3 regions of the Pseudomonas sp. EB271-G4-1 genome follow, and region 3 is predicted to be linked to each of the others. Evidence: predicted binding sites of a transcription regulator. Region 3 holds the regulator's gene; each other region holds the start of a gene.
The links. The regulator sigma-54, encoded in region 3, starts transcription at its own class of promoters, with help from an activator protein. The targets are predictions, from matches to a motif close to ANTGGCATNNANNTTGCTNT.
Positions count from the first base shown of each region.

Region 1: AC3WWR_RS21110 (pilin) is a predicted target of sigma-54. The motif match lies at 2,223-2,242, and genes of this name have one in related genera.
Region 2: AC3WWR_RS13565 (DNA translocase FtsK) is a predicted target of sigma-54. The motif match lies at 2,449-2,468, and genes of this name have one in related genera.

Region 1 covers NZ_JBYTEO010000045.1:16,631-21,319, forward strand. The annotation lists gene AC3WWR_RS21100 (prepilin peptidase) at 1-756, opposite strand, end outside; gene AC3WWR_RS21105 (type II secretion system F family protein) at 758-1,975, opposite strand; gene AC3WWR_RS21110 (pilin) at 2,289-2,708, shown strand; gene AC3WWR_RS21115 (BON domain-containing protein) at 3,021-3,374, shown strand; gene AC3WWR_RS21120 (DUF748 domain-containing protein) at 3,609-4,689, opposite strand, start outside.
Region 2 covers NZ_JBYTEO010000023.1:52,604-57,292, reverse strand. The annotation lists gene AC3WWR_RS13565 (DNA translocase FtsK) at 1-2,246, opposite strand, end outside; gene trxB (thioredoxin-disulfide reductase) at 2,519-3,478, shown strand; gene aat (leucyl/phenylalanyl-tRNA--protein transferase) at 3,541-4,221, shown strand; gene AC3WWR_RS13550 (arginyltransferase) at 4,276-4,689, shown strand, end outside.
Region 3 covers NZ_JBYTEO010000029.1:81,775-86,463, forward strand. The annotation lists gene lptA (lipopolysaccharide transport periplasmic protein LptA) at 1-439, shown strand, start outside; gene lptB (LPS export ABC transporter ATP-binding protein) at 439-1,164, shown strand; gene AC3WWR_RS16405 (RNA polymerase factor sigma-54) at 1,349-2,842, shown strand; gene hpf (ribosome hibernation-promoting factor, HPF/YfiA family) at 2,918-3,226, shown strand; gene ptsN (PTS IIA-like nitrogen regulatory protein PtsN) at 3,239-3,703, shown strand; gene rapZ (RNase adapter RapZ) at 3,706-4,563, shown strand; gene AC3WWR_RS16425 (HPr family phosphocarrier protein) at 4,579-4,689, shown strand, end outside.

The DNA.
Region 1 (4,689 bases), on a different contig from region 3:
CTTGCGAAGGCGCAGGTAAATCGCGCCGATGATCGCACCCGCCAGGGATGACAAGACGATCGTCAGCGGCAGGATCTGCCAACCGCCCCAGGCGCCAAACATCGCCAGCAGCTTGAAATCCCCATGCCCCATGCCGTCCTTGCCGGTGATCAGCTTGAACACCCAGAACACCGTCCACAGCGCCATGTAGCCGGCAATTGCACCCCATAACGCTTCAGGCAATGGGACGAACAGATCGAGGCTGTTGACGATCAGCCCCAGCCACATCAGCGGTAGCACCAGTACATCGGGCAATAGTTGATGCTCGGCGTCGATCAGGCTCATGGCCAGCAAGCCCCAGGTCAGGAGCATTGCCATGCCGGCTTGCCAGCCGAAGCCGAAGTGCCAGGCAATGAACGCCGACAGGAGGGCGCAGGCCAGCTCAGTCAATGGATAGCGTTTGCTGATCGGCGTTGCGCAGGCGGAACAGCGCCCGCGCAGGAACATGAAGCTGAACACTGGAATGTTTTCCCAGGCGCGAATCCGGTGGCCGCAATGTGGGCACTGGGAATGCGGCAGCATCAAATTGAAAGTCGGCAGCGACGTTTCGCCGGGCAGCCCGAGGATCTCATGGGCCTGCACGCGCCACTCGCGCTCAAGCATCTTCGGCAGGCGCCACACCAGTACGTTGAGGAAGCTGCCGACCAGCAGGCCGACCACCCCGGCGATGACGACGAAAGCCAGTGGGTAGTGGGTAAGCATATCGTTCAAGGGCATGTCAGATCGCTGAGCCGAGTTGGAAGATGGGCAGGTACATTGCGACCACCAGGCCGCCGACAATAACACCCAGCACCACCATGATGAACGGTTCCATCAGGGTGGTGAGGGAGTCGACCATATTGTCGACCTCGTCTTCGTAGAAACCTGCCACCTTGTCGAGCATGTCGTCGAGTGCGCCCGACTCCTCGCCTATGGCGGTCATCTGAATGGCCATATTCGGGAAAATACCGGAAGTGCGCATGGAAAAATTCAGCTGCATACCCGTCGCAACGTCCTGTCGGATGCGCAACACCGCGCGTTTGAACACGATGTTGCCGGTGGCGCCGGCCACCGATTCCAAGGCCTCGACCAGCGGCACGCCAGCGGCGAAGGTCGTCGACAGCGTGCGGGCGAAACGGGCCACGGCGGACTTGTACATCAAGGTCCCCACCAGCGGCAGTTTCAGCAGCCAGGTGTCCATTCGGTCACGAAAACCTTGCGAGGTTTTCAGGGCATGGCGTACAGCGAAAGCAGCCGTGACCAGTACGCCCAGCAGCATCCACCACCATGCTTGCATGAATTGCGACAGGTCGATGACCATCAAGGTAAAGGACGGCAATTGAGCGCCAAAGCCCTTGAACACCGATTCGAATTGCGGCACCACCTCGACCAGCAGGATGCCAGTCACGATGATCGCAACACACACCACGATCAGCGGGTAGGTCATGGCTTTCCTGATTTTCGCCTTGAGACTTTCGCTTTTCTCCTTGTAGGTCGCCACCCGTTCCAGCAGCGTGTCCAGCGCGCCAGCCTGCTCCCCGGCGTCTACCAGGTTGCAGTACAACTCATCGAAATATTGCGGTTTTTTACGCAGGGCGGTGGCGAAGCTATTGCCCGCCGCCACTTCCTGTTTCACCTCATCAACGAGCTTGCGCATGGCCGGGTTATCGAAGCCTTCACCGATGATGTCGAAAGACAGCAACAACGGCACGCCGGCTTTCATCATGGTTGCCATTTGCCGGGTGAAAAGGGCGATGTCCTGGGCCTTGATACGTTTGCCCAGATTGAAAATCGACGTGGTTTTCCTGCGCACTTTGCCGGGGTTGATGCCCTGCTTGCGCAATTTCGTCCTGATCATTGCCGGGTTCTGGGCGCTCAATTCGCCCGTCACCTTCGTACCTTTCCTGTCTGTGCCTTCCCAGGTGTACACACTGGTTCTTGCTGCCTTGACTGCCATGTTCAGTCCTTGCTGACCCGGTTATAACCGCCGTTGCATTGATTGCAATCGACCGCCTCATAGATCGTGAATGTGCCGATGCGTTCCTCGGGGTTCCGGGCGCAAGCAATTGAAGACTTATAGCCTAGTCAAGCGGGGGAACAAAACCTGCGGTCTTGAGGTGACAAAAAGTGTCAGATAGTGCGGTTCCTGGGGGTAGGAAGGGCTTCGTGGCAACGATTGCACCCCGCGAACAAGGTACGTCGGGCTTGGCATGGGCTGTGCTGCAGCAGGTGCAGATCATGAGATTTCGACTCATGCACGGAGGCTGTCATTGAATAATCAAAAAGGCTTTACCCTGATCGAGTTGCTGATAGTCGTGGCGATCATCGGGATCCTGGCGACGTTTGCGATCCCTGCTTACTCCAAGTACCAGGCGCGGGCCAAGGTCACGGCAGGTCTTGCCGAGATTTCAGCATTGAAGGTGGCGTTTGAAGACTTGATGAACCAAGGAACAGATCCGGACCTGACGCAGGTGGGCGGCTCCGCCACCACGTCCAACTGCGCCACGACCGCAGTGGGCAAAGCAGCAGAAGGTACTGGCACAATTGGTTGCACAATCCTCAATGCTCCGGCGCAGGTGTTGAATAAAACCATTACCTTGACCCGCTCGTTGACTGGCTGGACGTGCACCACCGGTGTCGAACAGGAGTATGCGCCAAAAGGCTGCAAGGGCGTTGAGCCAAAGGCCTGATCCATCGGCTTGTGGGCCCGATACCCCGCTCAGTGCGGGGTATTTTTTTTGCTCGCCGTTCAGCGATTTCGAGTAATTGAGAAAACTTCCAAAAATTCATGGCCTTAGGCCTTCTTCAAAACCCGCAACTTGCATGTAGATAATTTCCAACTCATGCATTTTGCATGATTGTGAAAAATAACTGTTTTTATAAGTCGTTGATTTATAAGTAATTGTTGTCTGTTTCAAAGTTGGCACAGCGTTCGCAATATCTCTGGTAACCCTGCTGACACGCTAACCAGCAGACTTTCCAGAAAAACAGGAGTTACTCGTATGAAGAAGTTCGCTATTGCTGCCGCTGCTGCTACCGCGTTGACCCTGACCATGGCCAACGCTGCATTTGCCCAGGCTCAGGCCACACAAGCACCCATGATGCTGGCCGCCGGTGAAGTCACCGAAGCGAAAGAGGATGTTTCCGATACCTGGATCACTACCAAAGTCAAAGCAGACCTGGTCACCGAAAAAGGCATCCCAGGTACCGATATCAAAGTAGAAACCAACAAAGGTGTTGTGTCCCTGTCGTCCACCGTTGCGGTAACGGATGCCCAGAAAGCCACCGCCGTGTCCATCACCAAGAAAATCAAAGGCGTCAAAGCGGTCTCTGCTGACGGCCTGAAAGCCGATTAAGGCTAAGACTTCTCGCCTGGACTGGGAGAAGGCGCGGCAGACGGGCTGAGTCATACGTCTGCCGCAACCTTGTAGTTCATGCGACCGGCCATAAGGATGTGGCCATTACAGGCCCTGGCATTCGTGTCGGGGCCTGTTCTATTCAAAGCAGAGATCGCAGCCTTCGGCAGCTCCTACATGGGTTTGTGTAGACCAGTAGGAGCTGCCGAAGGCTGCGATCTTTTGCTGTTGCCGTTATTCGGCGTCCAGATGCAGGGGCGTAACGACCTTGCCGTCTTTTTCCGCTTCGCCCAACTGGGCATCGATGAAGTACACACGGTCATCGGCGAGCTGGCCTTTATCGACCAGATAGTCCTTGATGCTGCTGGCGCGTTCCTGGCCCAGCTCACGCAACAGCACTTCGCTGGAACTCCAGAACTGGATAACCTGCTCGCGCATTTTCGCGGTGCGTTCTTCTTTGCCCAGGTCTTTCCATTCAGCAGGTGGCTGGACCTTCAGGCGCGTGCGATAGATCCCTTCCAGCAGCGGACCTTTCTCGCTATCGGGTACCTCCAGCAAATTTGCCTTGGCCGGAACCTTGTCGCCACGGCGCTGGAGCATTTTGTAGTAGTTGTACTGATATTCCCGTTCCAGGCGTTGCTCGGCGAGCAGCGGGCCGTCGCTGCTCTTGGCGGCAGTGCCTTCGATTTCCAGGCGCAGGGCCGGACGTTCCTTCAGGGCCTGGGACAGTTTGACCAGCGCCGCTTCGGCGTCCTTGTTCAGTTCACTGGAACCCGGTGCGAATGCCACGGTACCCAGGTCTTGCGAACCACCACCGGCCACCAGGCCGCCAATGAGTTTGAACGGCGCGGCAGCGGCCTTGACAATCAGGTTGCGCAGGGTCTGCCAGACAATCGGCATCACGCTGAACTGTGGATTGTTCAGGTCACCGCTGACCGGCAGTTCAATGGAAATCTTGCCATCGACATCCTTGAGCAAGGCGATGGCCAGTTTCAATGGCAGGCTCACGGCGTCCGGGCTGTCGACCTTTTCGCCCAGTTGCAACTGTTCGACCACCACTTTGTTCTCAGCCTTGAGCTGGCCCTTGACGATCACGTAATGCAAATCGAGGTTGAGTCGGCCCTTGCGGATGCGATAACCGGCGAACTTGCCGGAGTAGGGGGTTAATGTAGTCAGTTCCACGCGTTTAAAGCTGGTGGCGATGTCGAGGCTGGCCATCGGGTCGAACGGATTGACCGCGCCCTTGATGGTCACCGGTGCATAGCGGTCAACCTTGCCTTTGATGTCGACGCTGGCCGGTTTCGCCTGACGGCTG
Region 2 (4,689 bases), on a different contig from region 3:
TCGGCCTCGGGATCATCGCCGTCGCCGCCACCGCTGCTGCCTTCAAAGCCGCTGCCGGCCTCTTCGACACCGTTGAGGATGTCGTCGTTGTATTCCGGCGCGCCGCGCAGTTTCCAGGCCTCGACCACGCGGTGAACCTCATCGTCGGAAACGAACGCACCGTGAACCCGGATCGGCAGGCTGGTACCCGGTGGCATGTACAACATGTCACCGTGACCCAGCAATTGCTCGGCGCCGCCCTGGTCGATGATGGTCCGCGAGTCGATCTTGCTCGACACCTGGAACGCCATGCGCGTGGGGATGTTGGCCTTGATCAGGCCGGTGATCACGTCCACCGACGGACGCTGGGTCGCAAGGATCAAGTGGATACCTGCCGCCCGCGCCTTTTGGGCGATACGCGCGATCAGTTCTTCGACCTTCTTGCCGACAATCATCATCATGTCGGCGAATTCGTCGACCACCACGACGATGGTCGGCAGTTTCTGCAACAGCGGCGCTTCGTCGTGGATGCTTTCGCGCTTGTACAACGGGTCGCTCAATGGCTCGCCGGCGTCCTGCGCCTCCTTGACCTTGGCGTTGAAGCCGGACAGGTTACGCACGCCCATCTTCGCCATCAGCTTGTAGCGCCGTTCCATCTCGGCGACGCTCCAGCGCAAGGCGTTGGCGGCGTCCTTCATGTCGGTAACCACCGGGCACAGCAGGTGCGGAATGCCTTCGTAGATCGACAGTTCGAGCATTTTCGGGTCGATCATGATCAGCTTGGCGTCTTCCGGGCCAGACTTGAACAGGATCGACAGGATCATCGCGTTCACCCCCACCGACTTACCGGAACCGGTCGTACCGGCCACCAGCAGGTGCGGCATCTTCGCCAGGTCGGTGATCACCGGCTTGCCGCCGATGTCATGGCCCAGGGCCAGGGTGACCGGGGACTTGAAGTTGTCGTACTCGGGGGTCGACAGCACTTCAGAGAAGCGCACGATCTGCCGGTCTTCGTTGGGAATCTCGATACCGACCGTGGTCTTGCCCGGAATCACTTCCACCACGCGCACGCTGGTCACGGCCAGGGAACGCGCCAGGTCTTTCGCCAGGTTGGAGATACGGCTGACCTTGACCCCGGCCGCTGGCTGGATCTCGTAACGGGTAATCACCGGACCCGGGTGGATCGAATCCACGTTGACTTCGACGCCGAATTCCTTGAGCTTGATTTCCAGCAGGTGGCCGACGGCCGCCAGGGACTCGGGCGAGTAATTGAGTTGCTTCTTTTCCGCCGGGTCGAGAATCGAGATCGGCGGCAAAGTGCCCTCCACGGCGCTGTCGACGAACAACGGCGCCTGCTTTTCTTTTTCCACGCGCTTGCTCGGCGCTGGCGGCTTGGGTGGCGCTGGGGCAATCACCGGTGGCACCTGCTTCTCGCGCTCGGACATGTGCTTGCTCAGGGCCTGCTCGCGCTCGATCAGGCGTTCCTTGACCTTGGCCTGTTCGCGCTTGTCGGTGACGGTTGGCGCGACCACGTCGTGCACGCGCTCATCGACTTCACGCAGCTGCGCCACCAGTTGCTTGCGCTCGGTACGGGCTGCCCACCAGCGATTGGCGGCACCCTGGAACAGCTCGAACAGGTCGAGGGTGATCTTGCCGGTAACGTCCATCACCTTGAACCATGACAGGTCGGTGAATACCGTGAGACCGAACAGGAACAAGGCGATGAACAGCAGCGTGCTGCCCTGGATGTTCAGCGCGTTCTTCGCCAGGTCGCCAAGGCTCTCGCCCAGCGCTCCCCCAGCGCCAGCCGGCAGACCGGTCGCGGCATGGAAATGAATATGCGCCAGCGCGGCACCGGACAGCACCAGGAACACCAGGCCGATCAGGCGCCAGGAGAACAGCCAGCCGCTCCACTCCCATGGCTCGTGGCGTTGGCGGAAGATCTGATAGGCCTTGATCGCCAGCAATAACGGGAAGATATAGGCAAAGTAACCCAGCACCATGAACAGGATATCGGCGCTGTAGGAACCCGCCGGGCCGCCAAAGTTTTGAACGTCCTCGATCTTGCTGTTGTGGCTCCAGCCCGGATCGTCCTTGCCATAGGTCAGCAAGGCCATCATCAGGAACAGGCACAACGCACCGATGGCGATCAATGCACCTTCCTTGAGGCGGTAGTGCAGGTGCTGACGCCAGAGTGGAACAACTGTTTTGGGTGCTGCGGTGGATTTCTTCAAAACCTGTTTTTCCTGCGCCAACGGCGCGTCCATCTGTTGAATGACTATAAAACTGCCCAATCCAGGCAGGTAAAAAAGTTAACAGGCGTAACCGGGTCTACTTTTAACACTGCGCATCGGTTTTCATAAACACGAAATGCGATGCCGATTTTGTTACAAACACTGTTATAGCCAGGCATTGTACGGGTTTGTACGTCCGATGCCATGCTGGCAACTCTTGGGTGTAGCATAGTCAACAGCACATTACGTGCGACTCAATTTGAGCACGCATTCTCTTTTGTGACAAAGGCTTATGAGGTGTTTTTATGAGCGTAGCGAAGCATTCCCGCCTGATCATCCTGGGATCCGGCCCCGCGGGTTACAGCGCAGCCGTGTATGCCGCTCGCGCCAACCTCAAGCCCGTTGTGATTACCGGCATACAGGCAGGTGGCCAGCTCACTACCACCGTGGAAGTCGATAACTGGCCAGGCGATGTCGAAGGCCTGACTGGCCCGGTCTTGATGGAGCGCATGCAAAAACACGCCGAGCGGTTTGCCACCGAGATCGTTTACGACCACATCCATACCGCCAAGTTGCAGCAGCGCCCCTTCGAACTTATCGGTGACAGCGGCACTTATACCTGCGACGCACTGATTATCGCCACGGGAGCCTCGGCCCAGTATCTGGGCTTGCCTTCGGAAGAGACATTTGCCGGCAAAGGGGTTTCAGCCTGCGCCACCTGCGACGGCTTCTTCTATCGCAACCAGGTGGTCGCGGTGGTGGGCGGCGGTAATACCGCCGTTGAAGAAGCGCTTTATCTGTCGAACATTGCCCGGGAAGTCCATCTGATTCACCGTCGCGACAAGTTGCGCTCGGAAAAAATTCTTCAGGACAAACTCTTTGAAAAAGCCGCCAAGGGCAATATTCGCCTGCACTGGAACCAGAATCTGGACGAAGTGCTGGGCGACGCCAGCGGCGTGACCGGTGCGCGCCTGCGCGACAGTCATACCGGCGCAATCACTGAGCTGCCCCTGACCGGCGTGTTCATCGCCATCGGCCACAAGCCCAATACCGACCTGTTCGCCGGCCAGCTGGAAATGCGTGACGGCTATCTGCTGGTCAACGGTGGCAGCGAAGGCAATGCGACGGCAACCGCCATCGAAGGGGTGTTTGCCGCGGGTGACGTCGCCGATCACGTCTATCGCCAGGCCGTCACCTCTGCGGGCGCCGGCTGCATGGCCGCCCTGGACGCAGAAAAATACCTCGACGACATTCCCACTGTTTGACGGCAAACTTCACGGCGGGCTTACGCCCGCCATCGCCCTCCCCTTCTGTAAGCCCTGATGCCATGCTGACCTGGTTACAACGCAACACCCTGACGTTCCCGGCCCTGGAAAAGGCCATGCGCGATCCCAATGGATTGCTGGCGGCCGGTGGCGACCTGTCCGCCGATCGACTGATCCAGGCCTACCGCCATGGCTGCTTCCCCTGGTTTTCCGAAGGCCAGCCGATCCTCTGGTGGTCGCCGGACCCTCGCACCGTGCTGTTTCCCGATGAACTGCACGTGTCCCGCAGCCTGAACAAACTGCTGCGCCAACAACGCTACCAAGTGACCTTCGACCAGGATTTTGCCGCGGTCATACGCGCCTGCGCCGCCCCCCGGGAATATGCGGACGGCACCTGGATCACCGAAGCCATGCAGGACGCCTACATCGAACTGCACAAACGCGGCCATGCGCACTCGGTGGAGGTCTGGGACCAGGATCAACTGGTGGGCGGGCTATATGGACTGGCGATGGGCCAGCTGTTTTTCGGCGAATCCATGTTCAGCCTGGCCGACAACGCGTCGAAATTTGGCTTTGCCACACTGGTACGACATCTGAAAGACTCGGGTTTCGTGCTCATCGATTGCCAGATGCCCACCGATCATTTGCATAGCCTGGGTGCGCGAGCGATTCCGCGCCGGGTGTTTGCCGATTACCTGGCGCGGCATCTGGATCAGCCCAATCGTGCAACCTGGGTTTGCTGAGCGACTTTGGCCCGCGTGGCTTACACTTATCCAAAAGCTTTCCGAGGGTTGATCATGACCGAGTTGGCGCGTTTGAAGTTTTATGCCACTCAACCCCACTCCTGCAGCTATCTGCCCGAGGAGCAGGCCACCACCCTGTTTCTCGACCCTAGCCAGCCCATGGATGTGCACGTGTATGCAGATCTTTCCGAGATGGGTTTTCGGCGCAGTGGCGACCACCTGTATCGCCCCCATTGCCAGAATTGCAATGCGTGCGTACCGGCACGCATTCCGGTAGGGCAATTCACGCCCAATCGTCAGCAAAAACGCATTTTCAAACGCAACGCCGACTTGCAGGTCCGCCCCGCCAAGCCAGGTTTCAGCGAAGAATATTTCGATCTTTATCAGCGCTACATCGAAGAACGCCATGCCGATGGCGACATGTACCCGCCCAGCCGCGATCAGTTCTCGACCTTTCTGGTTCGCGAC
Region 3 (4,689 bases):
CGACGACGCCCAACTGGACGACAAGAACGGTGTGGCCACCTATACGGGCGATGTGGTCATCACCCAGGGCTCGATCATTGTCAAGGGCAACAAGGTGACCATGACCCGCGCCCCCGATGGCGACGTCGACGTGGTGACCTCGGTGGGTAACCTGGCCTACTTCGAGCAACTGCAGACCGCAGGCGACACCAAGCCCGTGCAGGGATGGGGCGTGACCATCCAGTACCTCGCCAAGCAAAATCGTGTCGTGCTGATCGACCGCGCCAAGGTCATCGACAAGGACAGCAACGTCACTCAAGGCGAGAAAATCGTCTATGACACCGAGAAAAAGCTGGCCAGCGCCGGTCGCGCAACGGGCAGCAAGGTGACCGAGTCGCGTCCGCGCATCGACATGGTGATCCAGCCGAAAAAGAAAACCGACGAGCAAAAGGCCCCTTAATGGCAACTCTGAAAGCCCAGCACCTGGCCAAGAGCTACAAGAGCCGCCAGGTCGTGCGAGACGTCAGCCTGTCCATCGACAGCGGCCAGATCGTCGGCCTGCTCGGCCCCAACGGCGCCGGCAAGACCACCTGCTTCTACATGATCGTCGGCCTGGTACAGGCTGATCAGGGGCGCGTGCTGATTGATGACCTCGATGTCAGCCACCAGCCGATGCACGGTCGTGCCAAGGCGGGTATCGGTTATCTGCCGCAAGAAGCGTCGATCTTCCGCAAACTCTCCGTGGCCGACAACATCATGGCCATCCTCGAGACCCGCAAGGAACTCGACAAGGCCGGTCGCCGCAAGGAACTGGAAAGCCTGCTGCAGGAGTTCCACATCAGCCACATCCGCGACAACCTCGGCATGAGCCTGTCCGGTGGCGAACGCCGTCGCGTGGAAATCGCCCGGGCACTGGCCACCAACCCGAAATTCATCCTGCTCGACGAACCGTTCGCCGGCGTTGACCCGATCTCCGTGGGTGACATCAAGCAGATCATCCACCACCTCAAGGCCAAGGGCATCGGCGTACTGATCACCGACCACAACGTCCGCGAAACCCTGGATATCTGCGAAACCGCCTATATTGTCAACGATGGTCAACTGATCGCCGAAGGCGACGCTGAAACCATCCTGGCCAATGACCTGGTGAAAGAAGTGTACCTGGGGCATGAATTCCGCCTGTAAGCATCGCGGTGTCCGGCGAGTCGGCAGAGCGCTTGGCGCAATAAAAAATCAACCTTTTTTTATTGTTACAGCGCTCTAGGCAAACGCCGCGGTTTCGGGCATATAATTTGCTTATGTTTGGCGCTCCGGCGCCCTGTAGTGGATGGCGCATGTGCGCCGGCGAATAAGGTGTTAAGCCCCTGCCATGAAACCATCGCTAGTCTTGAGAATGGGCCAGCAGCTGACGATGACACCGCAGCTGCAACAGGCCATCCGCCTGCTCCAATTGTCGACCCTGGACCTGCAACAGGAAATCCAGGAGGCCCTGGAGTCCAATCCGATGCTCGAGCGCCAGGAAGAAGGCGACGACTTCGACAATTCCGACCCGCTGGCCGACAACGCCGAACACAAACCCAGTACCGACACCCAGGAACCCTCCTACCAGGAAAGCGCCACGACCGTCGATAATATCGAGGAAGGCGACTGGAACGAGCGCATTCCCAACGAACTGCCTGTCGACACCGCCTGGGAAGACGTCTACCAGACCAGCGCCAGCAGCCTGCCGAGCAACGATGACGACGAGTGGGATTTCACCACCCGCACATCAGCCGGCGAGAGCCTGCAAAGCCACCTGCTGTGGCAATTGAACCTGGCACCGATGTCCGACACCGATCGCCTGATCGCCGTGACCCTGATCGACTGCATCAACAACCAGGGCTACCTGGACGAGACGCTGGAGGAAATCCTCGAAGCCTTCGATCCGGAACTGGACATCGAACTGGACGAAATCGAAGCCGTCCTGCACCGCATCCAGCAATTCGAACCTGCCGGCATCGGCGCACGCAACCTGGGTGAATGCCTGCTGTTGCAATTGCGCCAACTGCCCGCCAAGACGCCTTGGCTGGCCGAAGCCAAGCGCCTGGTCACTGACTATATCGACTTGCTCGGCAGCCGCGACTACAGCCAGCTGATGCGCCGCATGAAGCTCAAGGAAGATGAGCTGCGCCAGGTGATCGAGCTGGTCCAGAGCCTCAACCCGCGCCCGGGCTCGCAAATCGAGTCGACCGAAGCCGAATACGTGGTTCCGGACGTGATCGTGCGCAAGGATAACGAACGCTGGCTGGTGGAGCTCAACCAGGAGTCGGTGCCCCGCCTGAGGGTCAACGCCCAGTATGCGGGCTTCGTTCGTCGTGCCGACACCAGCGCCGACAACACCTTCATGCGCAATCAACTGCAGGAAGCCCGCTGGTTCATCAAGAGCCTGCAAAGCCGCAACGAAACCCTGATGAAAGTGGCCACGCAGATCGTCGAGCATCAGCGCGGCTTCCTGGAGTATGGCGACGAAGCCATGAAGCCATTGGTCCTGCATGACATCGCCGAAGCGGTCGGCATGCATGAGTCGACGATTTCGCGGGTTACCACGCAGAAATTCATGCATACCCCTCGGGGCATTTATGAACTGAAATACTTTTTCTCCAGTCACGTCAGCACCTCCGAGGGCGGAGAATGCTCGTCCACGGCGATTCGCGCGATCATCAAAAAACTGGTGGCGGCGGAAAATCAGAAAAAGCCGTTGAGTGACAGCAAGATCGCTGGTTTACTGGAGGCACAAGGCATTCAGGTGGCTCGCCGCACCGTCGCCAAGTACCGCGAATCCCTCGGGATCGCGCCTTCGAGCGAACGCAAGCGGTTGATGTAGGGCCACGCCACAGCGTTCCAGTGGCAGATCATCTGGATCTGCCGCTTTATGCACTGGCAACGAAGGAGAAGCTGTATGCAAGTCAACATCAGTGGACACCAACTGGAAGTGACCAAGCCCCTGCGTGAATACGTCGAGCTCAAGTTCAAGAAGCTCGAGGGGCATTTCGACAAGATCACCAACGTGCAAGTCACGATGTGCGTCGAAAAGTTGAAGCAGAAAATCGAAGCCACGCTGCATATACCCGGCAATGAGGTCGTCGCCAACGCGGAACATACCGATATGTACGCGGCAATCGACGCACTGACCGACAAGCTGGATAAACAACTCAAAAAGCATAAGGAAAAGACTCAGAGCCTCCTCCAGGGCGCTACGGGTCGTTAACACTCCCAACCCATGATCCGACTTGAAAGCATCCTGACCCCCGGCCGTTCCCTGGTGAACGTGCCGGGCGGCAGTAAAAAGAAAGCCCTCGAGCAAATTGCCAACCTCATCCATCGCGAAGTGCCGGATCTGGCCATGCAGGATGTTTTCGAGAGCCTGGTCGCCCGTGAAAAACTCGGCTCCACCGGCTTTGGTAATGGCATCGCCATTCCCCACTGCCGTCTAAAGGGCTGTGATGCGCCCATCAGTGCCTTGATGCATCTGGACGCCCCTATCGATTTCGACGCCATCGACGGCGCTCCGGTTGACCTGTTGTTCGTGCTACTGGTCCCGCAAGCCGCTACCGATGCGCACCTTGAGTTGTTGCGCCAGATTGCCAGCATGCTCGACCGCAAGGACGTGCGCGACAAACTGCGCAACGCTGCGAGCAATCAAGCCTTGTATCAGGTTGTCCTGGACGAGCAAAACGGGCAGTAATCATGCGCTTGATCATCGTCAGCGGCCGCTCCGGCTCAGGTAAAAGTACCGCCCTCGACGTCCTCGAGGACAACGGCTACTACTGCATTGACAACCTGCCTGCCGGGTTGCTGCCTGAACTGGCCGAGCGAGCGCTGATACACACCGAACTGGCACAGCCACTGGTTGCCGTGTCCATCGATGCTCGCAACCTGCCAAGCCACTTGTCGCGGTTCCCCGAGTTACTGGCAGAAGTGCGCAGTCGCCACATCCAGTGCGATGTCCTCTACCTGGATGCCGACGAAGAAACCCTGCTCAAACGTTTCTCGGAAACCCGTCGGCGTCACCCGCTGAGCAACGCCAACCGCTCGCTGGCCGAAGCGATCAACGACGAGACCACCCTGCTCGGTCCGATTGCCGACCTTGCCGATCTCAAGCTCAACACCACCAGTCTGAATTTGTATCAACTGCGCGATACCATCAAGCTGCGCCTGCTAAACCAACCGGAACCCGGTACGGCGTTTCTCGTGGAGTCGTTCGGGTTCAAGCGTGGTATGCCGGTCGACGCCGACCTGGTATTCGATGTGCGCTGCCTGCCCAATCCTTATTGGAAGCCTGAGCTGCGCGAGCAGTCCGGGCTCGACCAACCGGTGGCCGAGTACCTGGCTGCGCAACCCGATGTCGAGGAAATGTTCCAGGACATTTCTACCTACTTGCTCAAATGGCTGCCACGCTTTGCCGCCAGCAACCGTGCCTATGTCACCATAGCCATTGGCTGCACCGGCGGCCATCACCGCTCCGTCTACCTGACTGAACGTCTTGGCCAGGTCCTGCAGCAATCCCTGAAGAATGTCCAGGTCCGCCACCGCGACCTCAGCTAAAGGATTCACACCGCGATGCCTGCTCTGGAAATCGAAATCATCAACAAGCTGGGCCTGCATGCCCGCGCTTCGGCAAAATTCGTTGGGGTTGCCGGTCAATACAAGGATTGCACGATCAGGGTAGGA